Regions from separate parts of the Lacimicrobium alkaliphilum genome, predicted to be linked through region 1. Evidence: predicted binding sites of a transcription regulator. Region 1 holds the regulator's gene; each other region holds the start of a gene.
The links. Region 1 encodes FNR, which switches genes on or off when oxygen is low (the NO sensors DNR and NnrR bind a similar motif). Its sites were predicted from a motif close to TTGATCTAGATCAA; they were not measured.

Region 1 (5,746 bases):
CGTGCCGCTGGAGCTGGTGCTGGCTCAGGCGGCCAATGAGTCTGCCTGGGGAACATCCCGATTTGCCCGCAAAGGCTATAACTTTTTTGGCATGTGGTGCTTCCGTCGCGGTTGTGGCTTTGTTCCCAGTGCCCGGGACGATGATGCCGCTCACGAAGTGGCAAAATTCCGCGATCTTTCCCATGCAGTCAGTGCTTATCTGCGCAATATCAATACCCATTACGCCTATAGCGAGCTGCGGGGTATTCGCGCCACATTACGCAATAATCAGCAGCAGATCGCTGCCGAGCCACTGGCACAGGGGCTCATGAGCTACTCAGAACGCGGCCAGGATTATATTGATGAGCTACTGGAAATGATTAGATTTAACCGCAAGTATATTGGCGCATGATAAAGCAAGCTATCATCCTGACCGCCCTTGGCTGGCTATGTGCAATGCCGATACAGGCAGATACACTCGAACTTGATTATGGCAGCCTGTACAGTCATACGCGAAAGCTGGATGCTGAAACTATGCCTGCGCTGCAATTCGCCTTTGGCTTTGCGCACCGGCAACAAAAGCGGCTCTGTAACATCAATGAGGCATTTATCCATACCCAGAAACAGAATATCGCCCTGAAGGTAACTCCCGAAAACCGCTTTACTGTGCCATCTGAGCAGGCACTGAAATTGGCCAGGGCGGTAGTCAATATTGAACTGGATGATATGGCCGATGATTGTGATATGTCGGTGCAACTGGAAACCACAGCAGAACATCTTAAATCTGATTACCCGTTGCACGAATTGCAGTCATTGCAGCGTCAGTACATGGCATTCTTCGACCAAATGGGTGGCTTTATGTCGTTTCTGATGCCAGAGGTGCGGGGTCTGATCATTCACTTTGCTCAGCAACCGGCGCAACAAGCTAAAATCGATGGTGGGATAGCACTGCCGGATATCAGCGACAATCAGTTGCGCCTGAGCAATCAATGGTTGGAGCAACAGAATGAGGCAGAACTGCAGTTGCCGGCCAAACCCATGCGTATTGTGGCCTGGGTTGAATAACAGATGAAATCTGACTTAACTCAGATTAATCACCTGCACTGCGGGAGCCATATCAGAAGCTGAAGAATCCGTCACCATCGGTTCAGGCTGATCAAAAGCAATATCGCCATCGGCAAAGGGGCTGTCCTGTGTCTGCAGACCCGCAAAATCAAACAGTCTGTTATCTGCCAGGTGTGAAGGCGTCACGCTTTGCAGTGCTCTGGCCATATTTTCAATCCTGCCGGGGTACTGTTTATCCCACTGCTGTAACATCTGCTTGATGACTTTACGTTGCAGATTCTCCTGTGAGCCACACAGATTACAGGGGATGATAGGAAACTGCATGTGCTGTGAATAACGATCTATGTCCTTTTCAGCACAATAGGCCAACGGCCGGATGACCATTTGTTTGCCATCATCACTGACCAGTTTTGGCGGCATGGATTTGAGCTTGCCACCATAAAACATATTCAGCAGCAGGGTTTCGAGCATATCGTCACGATGGTGACCAAGAGCAATCTTCGTTGCCCTGAGCTCTGTCGCCGTACGATATAAAATGCCGCGACGCAGTCTGGAGCACAACGAACAGGTGGTTTTACCTTCCGGGATCTTGTCTTTGACGATGGAGTAGGTATCTTCGGTCACTATCTTATAGTTAACGCCAAGCTGGCTCAGATATTCGGGCAGTACGTGGGCAGGAAAACCGGGCTGTTTCTGATCCAGATTGACCGCAATCAGCTCAAATTTGACCGGTGCAATGCGTTGCAGATACAACAAAATATCAAGCAGCGTGTAACTGTCTTTGCCTCCTGACAGGCAGACCATAATGCGGTCGCCATCTTCGATCATATTAAAATCTTCAATAGCCTTACCCACACCCCTGCGCAGGCGCTTTTGCAGCTTGTTAAAGCCGTATTTTTGTTTGGCTGTCAGCCCGGATAATTCCATCAGTATCTGCCCGGTAAAAATCAGGCGGCGATTATAACGAAATAAACCTGAGGGAGCTATTCGGCTGCTGGGCAATTATCTATGCGGATTGGTGCTACTGTTGTTGCCACCAGCTTTCTATCAACCGGAAGTTTGCCTGATTGGCCTTAAACAGCAGGTCGAACAGATCACCGATAACAGGCACTGAGCCTATAAGCAGATCGAGGAGAATATTGAACAGCATACGTGTCTGCATACTAAAGGGTACGCCCAATTGTCTGCCCAGCCAGAATATTCTCAGTGCAGGCAATAGCATAATTGCATCACCCAAAAAAGGTACCAGCCCAACCAGCGAGTCCAGTCCGAAGCGAATACCTAAAATTGAAAACCTGCTGTCTGTCAGCTCGGCCCAGTATTGCGCCGCTTTCAGCTCAGCAGGATATGCCTTCTGCGCCAATGACAGAGCCCTTATTTTTGCATCGGACTGATAAAGCCTTCCGGTTTCAGGGTCAATACATCGCAATCCAGTGCATCAATAACATGCTCGGCAGTGTTGCCAATCAGCGCCGCAGAAATACCATGACGGCCAACAGTGCCAAGCACCACAAGCTCAGCATCGATCTTTTTGGCAATGGAAGGGATCACGTCTTCCGGCAGACCTTCTTTGACGAAACAGTGTTCATCTGCCACGCCGTGGGTGCTGGCAAATGTCTGCATAGACTCGATATGATGCTTTTTCACCGATTCATTAAAATCGGAAGGATCAAACTCAGGGATCTCTACGGCAATATTTACCGGCGTACCGGGGTAGGAATTAACCAGATTAACCTGGCCCTTGAGGGTTCGGGCAAACGCCAGGGCTGTATGGGTCACCTGCTGGTTCAGTGACTGGTGATCCTTATCCTCTGTGCCCACATTGACCGCAGCAAGAATGTTACCTTGTTCGGGCCAGTCATGTTCTTTAACTAACAATACAGGTACAGGTGCTTTACGCATCAGATGCCAGTCAGTAGGCGTGAAAATGACCGATTTCAGGCCACCATGCTCATGAGTGCCCTTAACAACCAAATCATAATGGTTGTCGATCACCTCATAGATGATGCTCTCATAAGGGCGGTTATGCCAGACCACCTTGGCATCAATGGCGATATCCTTGTCTTTTACCTGAGCGTTGACCAGTTCCGTCAGCCATTCAGTTCTGTCATCCACCACGGCCTGGCGCATGGTTTCACGCTCATCAACCGATAACATGGTGGTCATTTCGTAGGAAAAATCATAGATAGACAGAAAGGCCGTAATACTGGCACCGGTCTTTTGTGCGATTAACAGGGCCCGATTCAGCGCTTTTTGTTTTTCCGTCGTCGGATCGATAACAACCAACAGTTTCTTGTAATTGACCATCTTCTGTCCCTTTTCAGTAAAGATGTTATAAGCCTATGTACAATCTAACTTTTTTTCCAATCTATCAGGTAAAAAACGGAGTCATTTTTGTTTCAGATCAAGGTTTAGTAACCCTGCCTGCTAATCTTTACCAGCTAATACCGGACTTTCTAATGCTTCTTTAAGTAATTCCGGCTTTAACAGCGTAATAAACTTACCATCCACCTGGATCATACCCAGCTTCTGAAAGCGGGTAAGCAGTCGACTGATGGTTTCTACTGTCAGTCCCAGATAGTTACCAATCTCAGCCCGGGTCATACTGAGCCTGAACTGAGTGGCAGAGAATCCACGCTGATGGTAGCGATTTGCCAGTTGTGTCAGGAAATAGGCCAGTCGCTGATGGGCCGTGCGTTTGTTCAGCAGTAACAACATGTCCTGATCCGACTGAATTTCGTTACTCATCATTCGCATGACCTGCTGTCTCAGTCGTGGCAGATCGCCGGACAACTGCTCAAGAGTCTGAAACGGGATCTCACACACCATTGAGGTTTCCAATGCCTGTGCGGCTGTCTTGTGAACCTTGTTGTTGATTGAATCAAAACCAATAATATCGCCGGGCAGATGGAAGGCCGTTATCTGTTCCTCTCCGTCACTGGCAAGGGCGTAGCTCTTAAACGAGCCTGAACGTACCGCAAATAAACTTCCCAGAGGATCACCGGACTGAAATAATTTGTCATTTTTCTGAAAAGGCCGTTTGCGCTGAATTATATTATCCAGTTTGTCCAGCTCACTACTGTTCAGGGTAAACGGCAGACAGAGCTGGCTGATACTACAATTCTGGCAACTGATGGCACATTCGCGATGCTGATTCATAAGGCGACTAAAGCTCTCAATAAATAAACTATTCCTGTATCAGCTTAGCATTAACTTGATACTGTTCACCAGCAGACTAAGGTCTTATCGCACGTATGTCTCAATTTGCCCCGCAAATTGGTTCAACAACATATACAGGCCAAAACCCAGCAGGCACAGGGCAATGATTTTTTTAGTCAGCCTGTGGCTCAGTAAGGGCTTAAGCTTATGGCTGACCACGCCGAGACTGATCAGCGCCGGCAGGGTGCCCAGCCCGAACAGGGCCATCACCATCGCACCGTTGAATGCGCTGCCGCTGGCCAGGCTCCAGGATAAGGTTGAATACACCAGGCCACAGGGTAGCCAGCCCCAGATAATGCCATAGGGCAGGGCTGCCAGTGGATGCTTAAAAGGCAGAAACTTTTTTGACAGCGGCACCAGCGGTTTCCAGATTTTGCCACCAAGCCTTTCAAGGATCGCCAGCCCCCTCCACCAGTCACCGATATAGAGTCCCAACGCAATAAGAAAAAGGCCACCGAACAGATTCAGTACCACCAGGCCATGACTCACCTGGTGAGAGAATATCGCCCCCAAACTGCCAGTCACTGCACCGGCGATGCTGTAACTAAAGATTCGCCCGGCATGGTAGCTCAACATGTAGGGCAGGGCAGACTTTTGTACAGGAATGGAGAAGGTCAGGGCACCAACGATACCGCCACACATGGCCACACAATGAACACTGCCGGCCATGCCAATCAGCAAGGCCGCCAGCCACAGCGACTCAGCGTTCATTTTGGTTGTTATCCTTATCGGCTTCTGGTTTGTCCTCATCAAACAGAATGCTAGTACCGTGACGTTCGAGATCTTCAAATTGGCCGGATTTAACCGCCCAGAAAAATACCACCACGGCCAGGGTGACCAGCAGGATAGCTATGGGGATCAGGATATAGAGAATGCTCACGAACGCGGCCCTTTATTTAATAATCGCACAGAGTTAGCTACCACCAGTATCGAGCTCAGGGACATGCCGATGACCCCCATCCAGGGAGTAAGATAGCCTGCCACTGCCAGGGGCAACACCGCCATATTGTAACCTAAGGCCCAGCACATATTCTGGATGATTTTGCGCCGTGTGAGTCTGGCCATAGCAAAGAGCTCCGGCAGCAGGGCCAGACTCGGTGTAACCAGAATAATATCGGCTGCATTCTTAGCCAGATCTGTGGCTCCACCAACGGCGACGGAGACATCGGCGGCAGCCATCACCGGCGTATCATTGATACCGTCTCCGATCATCATCACCGACTTACCCTGTTTCTGCAATGCCTGCAATTTCTGCAGCTTCTGCTCTGGAGAGCACTGGGCATAATACTCATCGATAGTCAGTTCATTGGCTATCCTGCGTACGTTTTCTTCGGCATCACCGCTGATAATAACCCGCTCATAAGAACTAAGCCGATTGAGCGTCTCTGTTGCATCCTCTCTGAGGCTGTCTGTCACCGTAAAGGCCGCCAGCAATTGGTTTCCGTTTTCCAGAAATACATTACAACCCTGCAGATCTTCAGGT
Region 2 (5,746 bases), 1.4 Mb from region 1:
TCAGGCTGCCTTTGTTGCACAGGGCGACTATACCCTGGCTTTCACTTGCCAGGCAGCACTGGATCAACCTGAAACAGACGAAAACGCTGAAGATGGTTTTGTGTTTCTAAGCAGTAAGTCGGCAACTGTCGAGGCAGAACAAACTGCAGAGGTGGACTTCCCTTAAACCGGGGCGTCACGGATCGGCGACGGATCAGACCATCGCGCCATCCGGAAATAACAGTTAACTTAATGATTATGAAGGATTTTAAAACTTTGGCACGGAGCTTGTAATAGTACTATTGCCTGACTGGTCTGGCCCCAACCGGGCTGGTCGGGTTTCCAATCGGGCAACAGCCCATTTCAGGATGTTATTCCCTGAAGGTGTTTTGGCCGCGCCAATCTGGCGCGGTCTTTTTTTCCGCGCGCTCTTCTCCTACAATGCTCTGCAGTCAGAATTGATAGGCTACAATACTGGCAATGAAACTTAGCAAGGAGACAAAAACACCAGTCAGTGGAATGCTAAACCAGAATGCTTTTGCCAGAAGCAGCAAACTGATTAACATCGCCAATCCTACGCCAAGCAAGAACGATGATTGAAACAGCAAATCAGGGTAGGCCAATGTCATATAAGTGTATATCAGGCCAAACAGAATGAGGCCCAGGCTATGGCTGGCATTAAAACCAATCCAGGCCTTCCACATGCTGGTCTGGTTACTTATCTTCGGGGAACCTTGTTCCATTTGTACCTGTAAAGCGTGCTCATCCGGACTGAATGCCTGGCTTCTGAAGGTATAGAAAAAATGGATAAGGCCTAGCAGCAAAACCGTTGCGCTGCTGATACACATTAGTATATTGGCTGGCATATCGTACCTTGATGATAAGTTGGTTGGACGTGTTATCCGCTGATACTCTGTCCCGATTAGTAATACTTCAGATCTGTGGCCTTGCCCCAGAATACCCGGTACGAGAAGACGGTATAGGCGAGAATGCAGGGCACTACAATCAATGCACCCATCAGAATGAACCGCAGTGACTCGGGCGCACTGGCAGCCTCGAAGATATCCATCTTACCCGGCACAATGTAGGGAAAGAAACTCACCGCGAGCCCCTGATAACAGGACAAAAAGATCAGTAAGGCGAGAATAAAGGGCAGCCAGCAACCGGCATCATCTTTTAAGGGCAGGCGCCGCAGTACCGAATGGCACAGGGCGAACAGACTCAGGCTGACAAACGGAATGGGCCAGATAAACAACGCCTGGGGCAGGCTGGTCCAGCGCTGCCATACCAGCTCATTGATCAGTGGGTTGACTATGCAGACTCCCAGTACCCCGGCAAAGCACAACCAGACGCAGGTTTTGGCCCAATGCACGGATTTTTGCTGCAAGCTGCCTTCGGTTTTCATAATCAGCCAGCATGCTCCGATAAAGCAGTAGGCGGCGGTCACTCCGACACCGCTAAGCAGCGCGAAGCCCAGCGCCTGAATACTTTGCTCAAAGCCCATAATATAACTACCCAGCATATACCCCTGCATAAAGGCCGCCAGTAATGAACCAAATTTGAATGCCTTATCCCAGATGCCTTTGCGGGCCGGTTTGACCTTAGCGCGAAAATCGAATGCTACCCCGCGCAGAATTAAGCCCAGCAACATGAAGGTGGCGGGCAGATAAAGTTCCTTCAGCACCAGAGAATGTGCAGCCGGGAAGGCGATAAAGAGCACACCAACGGCTAATACCAGCCAGGTCTCATTGGCGTCCCAGAACGGGCCAATAGAGGCGATCATTTTGTCGCTGTGGGACTCATTGTTAAGGGGCAGCAGAATCCCCACACCCAGATCATAGCCATCCAGGATGACGTACAGCAATACCGCCAGTCCCATCAGGCCGACAAAAATATAAGGCAGAGTTTGATCGGCAAACATCAGCGTTCTCCTTGTGCCAGTGGTGCGTTGTGAGTTTTCTTATCCGTCTGATAGCTACTAATCTCTTCCACCTCGGTGGCCTTACGGGCCAGACGCAACAAGGTGCGGATATACACCACCAACAACACTGCATAGAGGCTCAGATATAAACAAAAGGTCAGCAGCACATTGTCCGGGGCCACATCTGTCACGGCATCGGCGGTCCTGAGTACGCCACTGACAAGCCAGGGCTGGCGGCCAATTTCGGTTACATACCAGCCAGCCAGGGTGGCAACCCAGCCGGAAAAGGTCATGGCAAAGGCAGACTTAAGCAGTATCGGCGAGAGCCGGTTATGCCGCCATAACTGCCAGCTACCCAGCCAGGCCAGTGTCAGCATCAGAAGCCCGATGCCGACCATTAACCTGAAGCCAAAAATACGGGCTTAACCGGCGGGTGTTCACCGACAAAGTCATTCAGGCCCTGAATCTTCCCTTCTGGATCATGGGTCAGAATCAGGCTGGCCCCCTTGGGAATGCCGATTTCAAATTGATTGCTGCGGCTGTTTTCATCGGGAATGGCGAAGAGTAACAATGGTGCGCCGCGCTCAGTTTCCCACACCCCTTCCATGGCCGCGACTTTTTGTGGCTGATGCTCAAGGGTATTGAGACCATGCAGGTCACCGACAAAAATCTGTAACGGGGTCACCAGTGCCGCGGCATAAAGCGCTGACTTCAGAGCAATCCGCGGTGCTTTTTTGCTATCACCTCGTAGCAGGCGATAGGCTGACAGCCCCGCCACCAGAAAGCTCGCAGTAAGCATAGAGGCCAGCAGCATATGCACAAGGCGATAAGGAAACGAGGGGTTAAAGATCACCGCCCACCAGTCAGTAACATGGGCCACACCATCGCGCATCTCGAAACCGGCCGGAGTCTGCATCCAGGAATTCAGCGCCAGGATCCAAAAGGCAGAAAGAGAGGTACCCACAGCCACCATCAGTGTGGCCAGAGTGTGTACCCAGTTAGGTACCCGCCCCTGGCCGAACAGCATAATGCCGAGAAAGGTTGCTTCGAGAAAAAAGGCGGTCAGCACTTCGTAGCCAAGCAGCGGCCCGGCGATATTACCGACTTTCTCCATATAGCCCGGCCAGTTGGTACCAAACTGAAATGACATGGTAATACCGGAAACGACCCCCAGTGCGAAGCTCAACGCGAATATTTTGACCCAGAAGCGATACACCCGCATCCACACCGGGTCGCCGGAGAGATCGAAGCGTATTTTGAAATAGGCCAGAAACCAGCACAGAGCAATAGTGATAGTGGGAAACAAAATATGGAAACTGATGGTCGTGGCAAATTGCAGTCTTGACAGTAATAGTACGTCTTCCATCAGCGCTCTCCTTCTGAACCAGCATCCCTGGTGATAAATTTATCTTTCATATCCAGCACTTTGCCGACCCCGGAGCTGAGTTTGAGCAGGGTATTGAGATTATCCGGGCTGAGGCGTTGCAGTTCATTGCTCCACTTAGTTAATGACTCCAGCAGATCATGAATCTCCTGCAAACGCTGGCGGGCATGTTCAGAATCCTTCTGCTCGGTGCCGTCGAGTAAAATAGTGCGCAGCAGCGAAAGGGTTGGGTCAATCTCCCGCTTACGTCGCTCTTCTATCACTTTTTTAGCCATATCCCAGATGCTGCCCAGGGCCTTAAAATACTCTTTGCGATCACCAGGCTGATGGCTGACCTTCACCAGTTGCCAGGATTGCAGTTCCTTAAGGCCCATACTCACGTTGCCACGGGAAATGGACAAGGATTCGGCAATATCATTGGCACTTAAGGGCTGCTCGCTAACTACCAGCAGCGCATACATCTGTCCCACGGTACGGTTAAAGCCCCAGCGACTGCCCATTTCACCGAAGTGCATAACAAAAGAAGAGAGGGAGGGAGAGAGTGTCATAGTGATATTCAAAAGTTTCAGTAATTTCTGAAATTATAAATATTATTTGATCCAGCGCAAGGAATTTTATCGGAGCAGGGGTTTTTAGTCGCACTTCGGCATGGCTCTGTACCAGGAACCACACGAAAGAGATTCTCATCGCAGAGACACTGGAATTGGTGTAATCACTCCCAGCGCTTCTGCGAGAGATGGGTAAAGGTCCGTAGTTTGGTGCTATAACAACTGGTATTAATCGACGGCCAGGCCATAATCCTGTTTCAGCTTGTCGATCAGATCACGGTTTTCGCTCAGGAAACGGTTAAATTGTTGAATAACCTCGCCATGTTTGAGGGTAGAAAGGTGATAGTTGTCTTTGGTAAAGGGCAGGCTGTCATCGAAAACCAGCGCATTTTTATCCTCAATAGTGGTCTGAAGCTGATACCTGGCCACATCAATATTTAGGTAGGCGCCATCAATACGGCTGTTTATAGCCATTTTCAGCAGACGTTCAAAATCAGAGCTTTCCTGGACGCGTATGGTTCCTGCTTCGATTTGCTGCATATAAGTCCAGGGTGTAAAACCGCGGATAGTGCCGAGGGTTTTAAGATGCTCTTCACCCTTGCCCTTTTTAGCCGGTAGCACCATCACCCCGTCGATATAGGCCACCACTGGCTCACTATAGATAACATTTTTGCCCTGTTTGATATCGGCCTGCCAATAACGGTTATCGGGGTATTTAAAATCAAACTTTCCACGGTTGAGAAATTCATCATGCAGCCGGGCAACGGGGCGTGCTTCATAGCTGAACTTATGCTTATATTCTTTGGCAAAGGCATCCAGAACGGCGCGGGCAAAACCTTCATATTCGCCACCTTTATCGCTGAAGTGAGGGTAATAGTGCAGATTTTCGACACCGACCACAAAATCATCAGCCAGGCTTTTTGGTAAACAGCCAAGGCCAATAACTAAGACGATTATGGGCAGAAGTTTGTTACAGAGCGACATGCTGTGTACTCCTGTATATTGTTAAAGTCGGGCCACAACTAACAGCTGTATAGCTTTTTCATCGGTACCGGCATCGCCAAGTTTGTTTTGCCAGTATTGTAGTTCAACACCAGCGAACAGCCGTCCTTTGACATCAAACAGGGCTTTGCCCATATCCCATCTTATTTGCGGCTGGGCCAGAATCCAGTGGGATACCTCAGCGCCAAACTCATTGTCCCGGGAGGCGATATATTCCATATGCCCTTCGATGGAAAAGTCCTGTTCACCGATTGAAAAGGGGTAAGCCCAGTTGAGATCCAGCATCCAGCTATTGCTCTCGGCCGGAGCGCCTCCCTGTACGATGCCTGCACTGTCATCAATATAGGCAGTTAAGTCAGAATTAAAAAAAGCAAATCCGGGCAGATCCCAGGACAGACGTATACCGGGTAGGTACTTGGTGACCTTGGCATCGGCTGCCCAGTTAAAACCCATTAACAGGCCAATATCTTTAACCGGACCGGCTCCCACCGACTTCTTGGTTATTTTGCCAAGGCTAAAATTGCTGTACCACTCGCCATACCAGTCCTGATCATTAAAGCCGTCAGCATTATCGTCGTCCAGATGATCCATAAAGAAGAAGTTGTCGCCATACGCCCAGCCGCTGGCGTGCTGGAAGGTGATGATATTGGTGTCGGCGTCGCCGCCCCCGGCAAATCCGGGCGCATCCAGCTTGCCTTTCTGATACTGAATTTCGGTAATACTCCAGTCTGCGGCTGCAAGGGAGTGACTAAGAATAAGTAACACAAAAAACAATAGGGCAGATAAACATCGCACAGCCTCACTCCCGGCGTTTATTTCTGAGTATAGATTTTAACTATAGAAGGGTTTTGCCGGATGTCTGCTTTTTATGTTTCTGTTCGATGGGTGCTTTTTTACGGGTTAGCGTGAATC
Region 3 (5,746 bases), 830 kb from region 1:
GATGCTGAATCGCCCTTTTCAGCGGTCTGGCACCGTACACCGGATCAAAACCGGCATCAGCGAGCTTATCCAGGGCCTTCTGAGTCAGTTCCAGCTGATAACCCTTTTCTGCCAGTCTGGCTTTCAGAGAAGCGAGCTGAATTTCGGCAATTTCCCTGATTTGTTCATGGCCCAGCGGATGGAATACCACAGTGTCATCGATACGGTTGATAAACTCCGGTCTGAACTGTTGCACCACAACGTTCATCACCAGCGCTTTCATCTCTTCGTACTGACTTTCTTTATGCTTATCCTGAATCACATCTGAACCAAGGTTAGAGGTCATGATCACGACGGTATTTTTAAAATCCACCGTACGCCCCTGACCATCGGTCAATCGTCCGTCATCCAGAACCTGCAATAAGATATTGAACACATCCGGATGGGCTTTTTCTACTTCATCCAAAAGAATAACAGAGTAAGGCTTACGTCTGACAGCCTCGGTCAGATAACCGCCTTCGTCATAACCCACATAACCCGGAGGCGCACCAACCAAACGGGATACCGAATGTTTTTCCATAAACTCGGACATATCAATGCGCACCATGGAATCGGCACTGTCGAACAAAAATTCCGCCAGAGCCTTACACAGCTCCGTTTTACCCACCCCTGTGGGGCCTAAAAACAGGAAGGAGCCAATTGGCCTGTTAGGATCGGCAAGGCCGGCTCTGGAGCGACGTATAGCATTAGCAACCGAGGTCACCGCCTCAGACTGACCTATGACGCGGTCATGCAGCGCGTCCTCCATTCGCAGCAGTTTATCCCGCTCACCTTCAAGCATTTTCGCTACCGGGATCCCGGTCCAGCGCGACAGCACATCGGCAATTTCGGTCTCGGTAACTTTATTTTTAAGCAGGGTTGTTTCCTGGCCCTGGGCTTCGTCGGCCAGCTCTAAGCGCCGTTCCAGCTCAGGAATACGTCCATATTGCAATTCAGACATACGACTGAGATCACTGGCACGGCGGGCGATTTCCAGATCCAGTTTGGCCTGCTCTAACTCAGATTTAATATGCTGAGTGCCCTGCATGGCAGATTTCTCGGTATTCCAGATTTTTTCCAGTTGTTTGAACTTCTGCTCCAGTTGTTCTCTTTCCTGCTCAATCAGCTCCAGACGCTTATGACTGGCGTCGTCGGTTTCCTTGCTCAGAGCCTGCTCTTCGAGTTTAAGCTGAATGATACGGCGCTCCAGGCGATCCATTTCTTCCGGCTTGGAGTCGATTTGCAGACGAATACTGGAAGCGGCTTCATCAATCAGGTCGATGGCTTTGTCCGGCAATTGTCGGTCACTGATATAGCGATGAGAAAGTGCGGCAGCCGCCACTATCGCAGGGTCAGTGATATTTACTGCATGGTGTAATTCATAGCGCTCTTTAAGACCACGCAGGATAGCGATGGTATCCTCCACATTCGGCTGATCCACCAGTACCTTCTGGAACCTTCGCTCCAGCGCGGCGTCTTTTTCAATATACTGGCGGTATTCATCTAATGTGGTGGCACCAACACAATGAAGCTCTCCACGGGACAAGGCTGGTTTAAGCATATTGCCGGCATCCATGGCACCTTCACCCTTACCGGCACCCACCATGGTATGTAATTCATCGATAAACAGAATTACCCGCCCCTCTTCTTTGGACAGTTCATTCAATACCGCTTTGAGGCGTTCTTCAAATTCACCGCGGTATTTAGCACCCGCAACCAGCGCGCCCATATCCAGGCTCAGAACCTTTTTGTCTTTTAAACCCTCTGGCACCTCACCGTTGACAATGCGCTGGGCCAACCCTTCAACTATAGCGGTTTTACCCACCCCGGGCTCACCAATCAGCACCGGGTTGTTCTTGGTGCGACGCTGCAATACCTGAATGGTACGGCGAATCTCATCATCCCGGCCAATCACCGGATCCAGCTTGCCCTGCTCTGCACGCTCGGTCAGATCGGTGGTAAATTTTTCCAATGCCTGGCGTACATCTTCGGCATTAGGATCGGTCACTTTCTGGCCGCCACGAAGCTTTTCAATTGCCTTTTCAACTTTTTGCTCAGTGAGCCCAAGCTGACGCAGCGTTTCGCCAAGCTTGCCCTTGTCCTGCATCGCCGCCAATACAAAGATCTCTGAGGTGATGTAATCGTCCTTTCTTTTCTGGGCGATTTTATCGCAAAGATTGAGCAATACAGCAGTATCTTTACCCAACTGCACGTCGCCGCCGACGCCCTGCACCTGCGGCAAACGCTCGATCAGCTCTGATAAGGCGGAGCGAAGAGAGTTACTGTTAACACCGGTCTGCTCCATCAACGGCTTAACCGAGCCCCCTTCCTGATTCAGCAGTGCCATCATCAGGTGAGCCGGCTCGATATATTGATGGTCCCTGCCCAGCGCAAGAGACTGGGCGTCGGATATGGCAAGCTGGAACTTGCTGGTCATTTTATCTAAACGCATGATTTGTACCTGTATAAAAAGCTAAGTTGCTTTATTTATGGGTACAGACGTCACATGAATCAAGTTTGGGAGGTGATTAAAACTTGCGCAGGATCAAAAAACAGCCTGATTGTTTTAAACTGCCACATGGAGCACCAAATGGTTAAATCAGGTTGTGAACAGCTAATTTGCTATGCAAATAACACTGGCCATTCTGCCGGTCTGGCCGTCCCGGCGGTAAGAGAAGAAGTGGTCGGCCTGACTAAAAGTACAATAATTCCCGCTGTAAATATCTTTGACACCCAGCTGTTGAAGTTGACCGGATGCCAGCGCGTAAATATTAGCCAGATACTTGCCCGCTTGTTTGCCCCGGTTAAAAGCGCCCTGCTGAGAGGGGAAATGCTCCAATACTTCTTGCCCGACTTCAAAAGCCTGCGGACCAATTGCCGGACCTAACCAGGCCAGATAATTTGCTGGGATATCGGGTAATGTGTCCAGAGTGTTAGCGATAACGCCTGCCGCCAGCCCGCGCCAGCCACAATGTACCGCAGCAACGGCTTTGGCCTGTTTATGACACAGCAGCAGTGGTAAACAATCTGCGGTCATAACGGCACAGGCTACCTGCTTGTGGGTGGTAACACTGGCGTCGGCCTGCTGATCCTGGCCACTATTTTTATCCAGCTCTATCACCCTGGCGCCATGTACCTGATTCAGCCAGACGATCTGTTCAGCGTGGGGTAAAAGGCTGCGATTTTGCAATACCGATTCAGCATCATCACCTACATGTAAGCCGAGGTTAAAACTGGTGTATGGCCCCTGACTGACTCCACCACTGCGGGTGGTGCTGTAGGCTTTAACATTCGCAGGTGCAGGCCACTGTGGAGTGATAAGCGGCAGCGGATCAATCCTGTTCATGTTCCCGGGTATCTTTTGCCAATATCGCCAACAAGGATTGCATGTCTTGTGGCAACGGCGCCTGCCAGCTCAGCCATTCACCGGTGACCGGATGAGCCAGTTCCAGCTGCGCTGCATGCAATGCCTGGCGTCTGAAATCACGCAAAAACTGACGCAATGTTTCGCTGGCCGATTTTGGGGGCCTGGGGCGACCACCATACAAAGGATCCCCCACAATAGGATGATGCAAATGCGCCATATGCACCCTAATCTGATGGGTGCGTCCGGTTTCGAGTTTCAGACGCAGATGGGTGTGGGCACGAAATTTCTGCTTAACCCGGTAATGGGTAACCGCGGGTTTGCCCATGGCTCTTACCGCCATACTGGTGCGCTTGGTATCATGCCGGCCTATAGGCTCATCAATGATGCCTCCGGCAACCATAGTACCATTAACCACAGCCTCATATTCGCGACTGATTTCCCGGGCCTGCAATTGTGTTACCAGATGGGTTTGTGCCGGTACGGTTTTGGCCACCACCATCAGCCCGGTGGTGTCTTTGTCCAGACGGTGGACTATTCCGGCTCTTGGTACGGCACCAATATCCGGAACATGATTCAGCAACGCATTGAGTAATGTGCCGTGTTGATTACCTGCCCCGGGGTGCACTACCAGATTGGCGGGCTTATTAATCACCAGAATATGCTCATCCTCAAACTGGATATCCAGTTCAATATCTTCAGCCTGGTGCTGCTGTTGCTCCTGCAATTGCGCCTGAATATGCACAGCTTCACCACCCAGTAACTTCTCTCTGGGTTTATCCACCACGACGTCGTTCACTCGCACGCAGCCCGCAAGTATCCATTCTTTGATTCTGGAGCGCGAATAGTCGGGGAACACCTCAGCAAGCACCTGATCCAGTCTTTTGCCAATCAGGTTGTCGGGAACGACTGCTTGTAATTCTATGGTTTGTTGCATCAAAAGACTCAGGGGTATAAAAAAGGCCGCTATCATATCATCTTTCGGCTTGTCAGTGACAATCAGGTCTGATGCCTTTTTAGGTAACGGGTATTAGTGCATCGCTACCCACACTCAGGTAGAATATTGATAAACACTGGCACTTTTAAGACGAATTGCTGTCTATGCTGGCGAACTCAATACAACCGATAACATCGCATCAAGTGAATATAAGAGAAATATGAATAACAGAGTTGTTTCCATTGCCATATTACTATCCGCGGGCCTGTTGCTCTCGGCCTGCTCCAGTTCACCGGAAGATAAAGATATCGCCCTTGCCAACCAGGGGCCCAATGCGCTTTATGAAAAAGCCAAACAGAATATGGAAACCGGTAATTTTAATGCCGCAGCGGAAACGCTGAGTGCACTGGACTCCAGGTATCCCTTCGGACCTTTGTCCCATCAGGTGCAGCTGGATTTAATCTATTCTTATTATAAAATCAGGGATACCGACCAGGCGCTGGCCAATATAGACCGTTTTTTGCGCCTCAACCCCAACCATTCCGATGTTGACTACGCACAGTATATGCGCGGGTTGGTTAACATGGATGCCGGGCGCAATGTGTTTCAGGACTTTGTTGGTATTGATCGCGCCGATCGTGACCCCACCAAAGCCAGAGAAGCCTTTGATGATTTTCGCCGCCTGATTGAAAAGTACCCCGACAGTAAATATGCCGCCGATGCGCAAAAGCGTATGCTGTTTATAAAAGATCGTCTGGCCCGCTATGAGCTGGCCATCGCCAGTTATTATATGAAGCGGCAGGCGTATGTTGCTGCAGCAAACAGGGGTAAATATGTGCTGGAAAACTACCCTGATTCCCCCCATTTACAAAGGGCACTGGAGATCATGGTGGAATGCTATGAGCAGCTCAACCTGCCGGAGCTGAAAGATAATGCGCTTAAAACGCTGCGACTAAACTTCCCCGACAGCAGCTACACCAGCTAAAAGCAAACAAGATTCCGGCCTCAGAGCCAGAATGACGGGAAAATACAGAAAAACGCGCCATCAGCGCGTTTTTTGTTTTTAATACTAATAATATCCATCCATCTGACTGATATTATTATTTAAAAAATAACTGACTAAAGGGATTAAGCAGCCTGGCAAGGCCTGACGTGAAATGCAGGGGCTTATCCAGAATACTGAATACCAGACATCCTTCATCAGCATCGGTATGGGGAGTGTGAATATGCTGGCCATCCCGGGCAATAAAATCTCCGGTGTCATAATCATGTACACCGTCTGAAAATTCACCATCCAGTACCAGAGTCAGTTCAGAGCCCCTGTGCGTATGCTCCGGCACCGAGCCCCCTTTTTCCATATAAATAAAATCGGCTCTGCCATCAATACCCAGATCCACTTTTGCCTGCCAGAGTTTTCCCGCCATATG

Region 2: the regulator FNR is predicted to act here: its motif matches at 3,879-3,892, upstream of AT746_RS03550 (GbsR/MarR family transcriptional regulator).
Region 3: the regulator FNR is predicted to act here: its motif matches at 2,554-2,567, upstream of clpB (ATP-dependent chaperone ClpB).

What each region holds. Positions count from the first base shown of each region.
Region 1 covers NZ_CP013650.1:2,123,509-2,129,254, reverse strand. The annotation lists gene AT746_RS09710 (glucosaminidase domain-containing protein) at 1-391, shown strand, start outside; gene AT746_RS09705 (DUF2987 domain-containing protein) at 388-1,044, shown strand; gene ttcA (tRNA 2-thiocytidine(32) synthetase TtcA) at 1,060-1,971, opposite strand; gene AT746_RS09695 (DUF4112 domain-containing protein) at 2,066-2,407, opposite strand; gene uspE (universal stress protein UspE) at 2,419-3,351, opposite strand; gene fnr (fumarate/nitrate reduction transcriptional regulator Fnr) at 3,472-4,203, opposite strand; gene AT746_RS09680 (sulfite exporter TauE/SafE family protein) at 4,288-4,974, opposite strand; gene ccoS (cbb3-type cytochrome oxidase assembly protein CcoS) at 4,964-5,143, opposite strand; gene AT746_RS09670 (heavy metal translocating P-type ATPase) at 5,140-5,746, opposite strand, start outside.
Region 2 covers NZ_CP013650.1:746,458-752,203, forward strand. The annotation lists gene AT746_RS03530 (DUF4382 domain-containing protein) at 1-166, shown strand, start outside; gene AT746_RS03535 (LIC_13387 family protein) at 432-845, opposite strand; gene cydB (cytochrome d ubiquinol oxidase subunit II) at 902-1,900, opposite strand; partial or broken gene AT746_RS03545 (cytochrome ubiquinol oxidase subunit I) at 1,900-3,266, opposite strand; gene AT746_RS03550 (GbsR/MarR family transcriptional regulator) at 3,266-3,832, opposite strand; gene AT746_RS03555 (substrate-binding periplasmic protein) at 4,061-4,816, opposite strand; gene AT746_RS03560 (nucleoside-binding protein) at 4,838-5,629, opposite strand; gene AT746_RS03565 (pyridoxamine 5'-phosphate oxidase family protein) at 5,735-5,746, opposite strand, start outside.
Region 3 covers NZ_CP013650.1:2,953,971-2,959,716, forward strand. The annotation lists gene clpB (ATP-dependent chaperone ClpB) at 1-2,470, opposite strand, end outside; gene pgeF (peptidoglycan editing factor PgeF) at 2,633-3,364, opposite strand; gene rluD (23S rRNA pseudouridine(1911/1915/1917) synthase RluD) at 3,351-4,319, opposite strand; gene AT746_RS13405 (outer membrane protein assembly factor BamD) at 4,540-5,304, shown strand; gene AT746_RS13410 (ChrR family anti-sigma-E factor) at 5,420-5,746, opposite strand, start outside.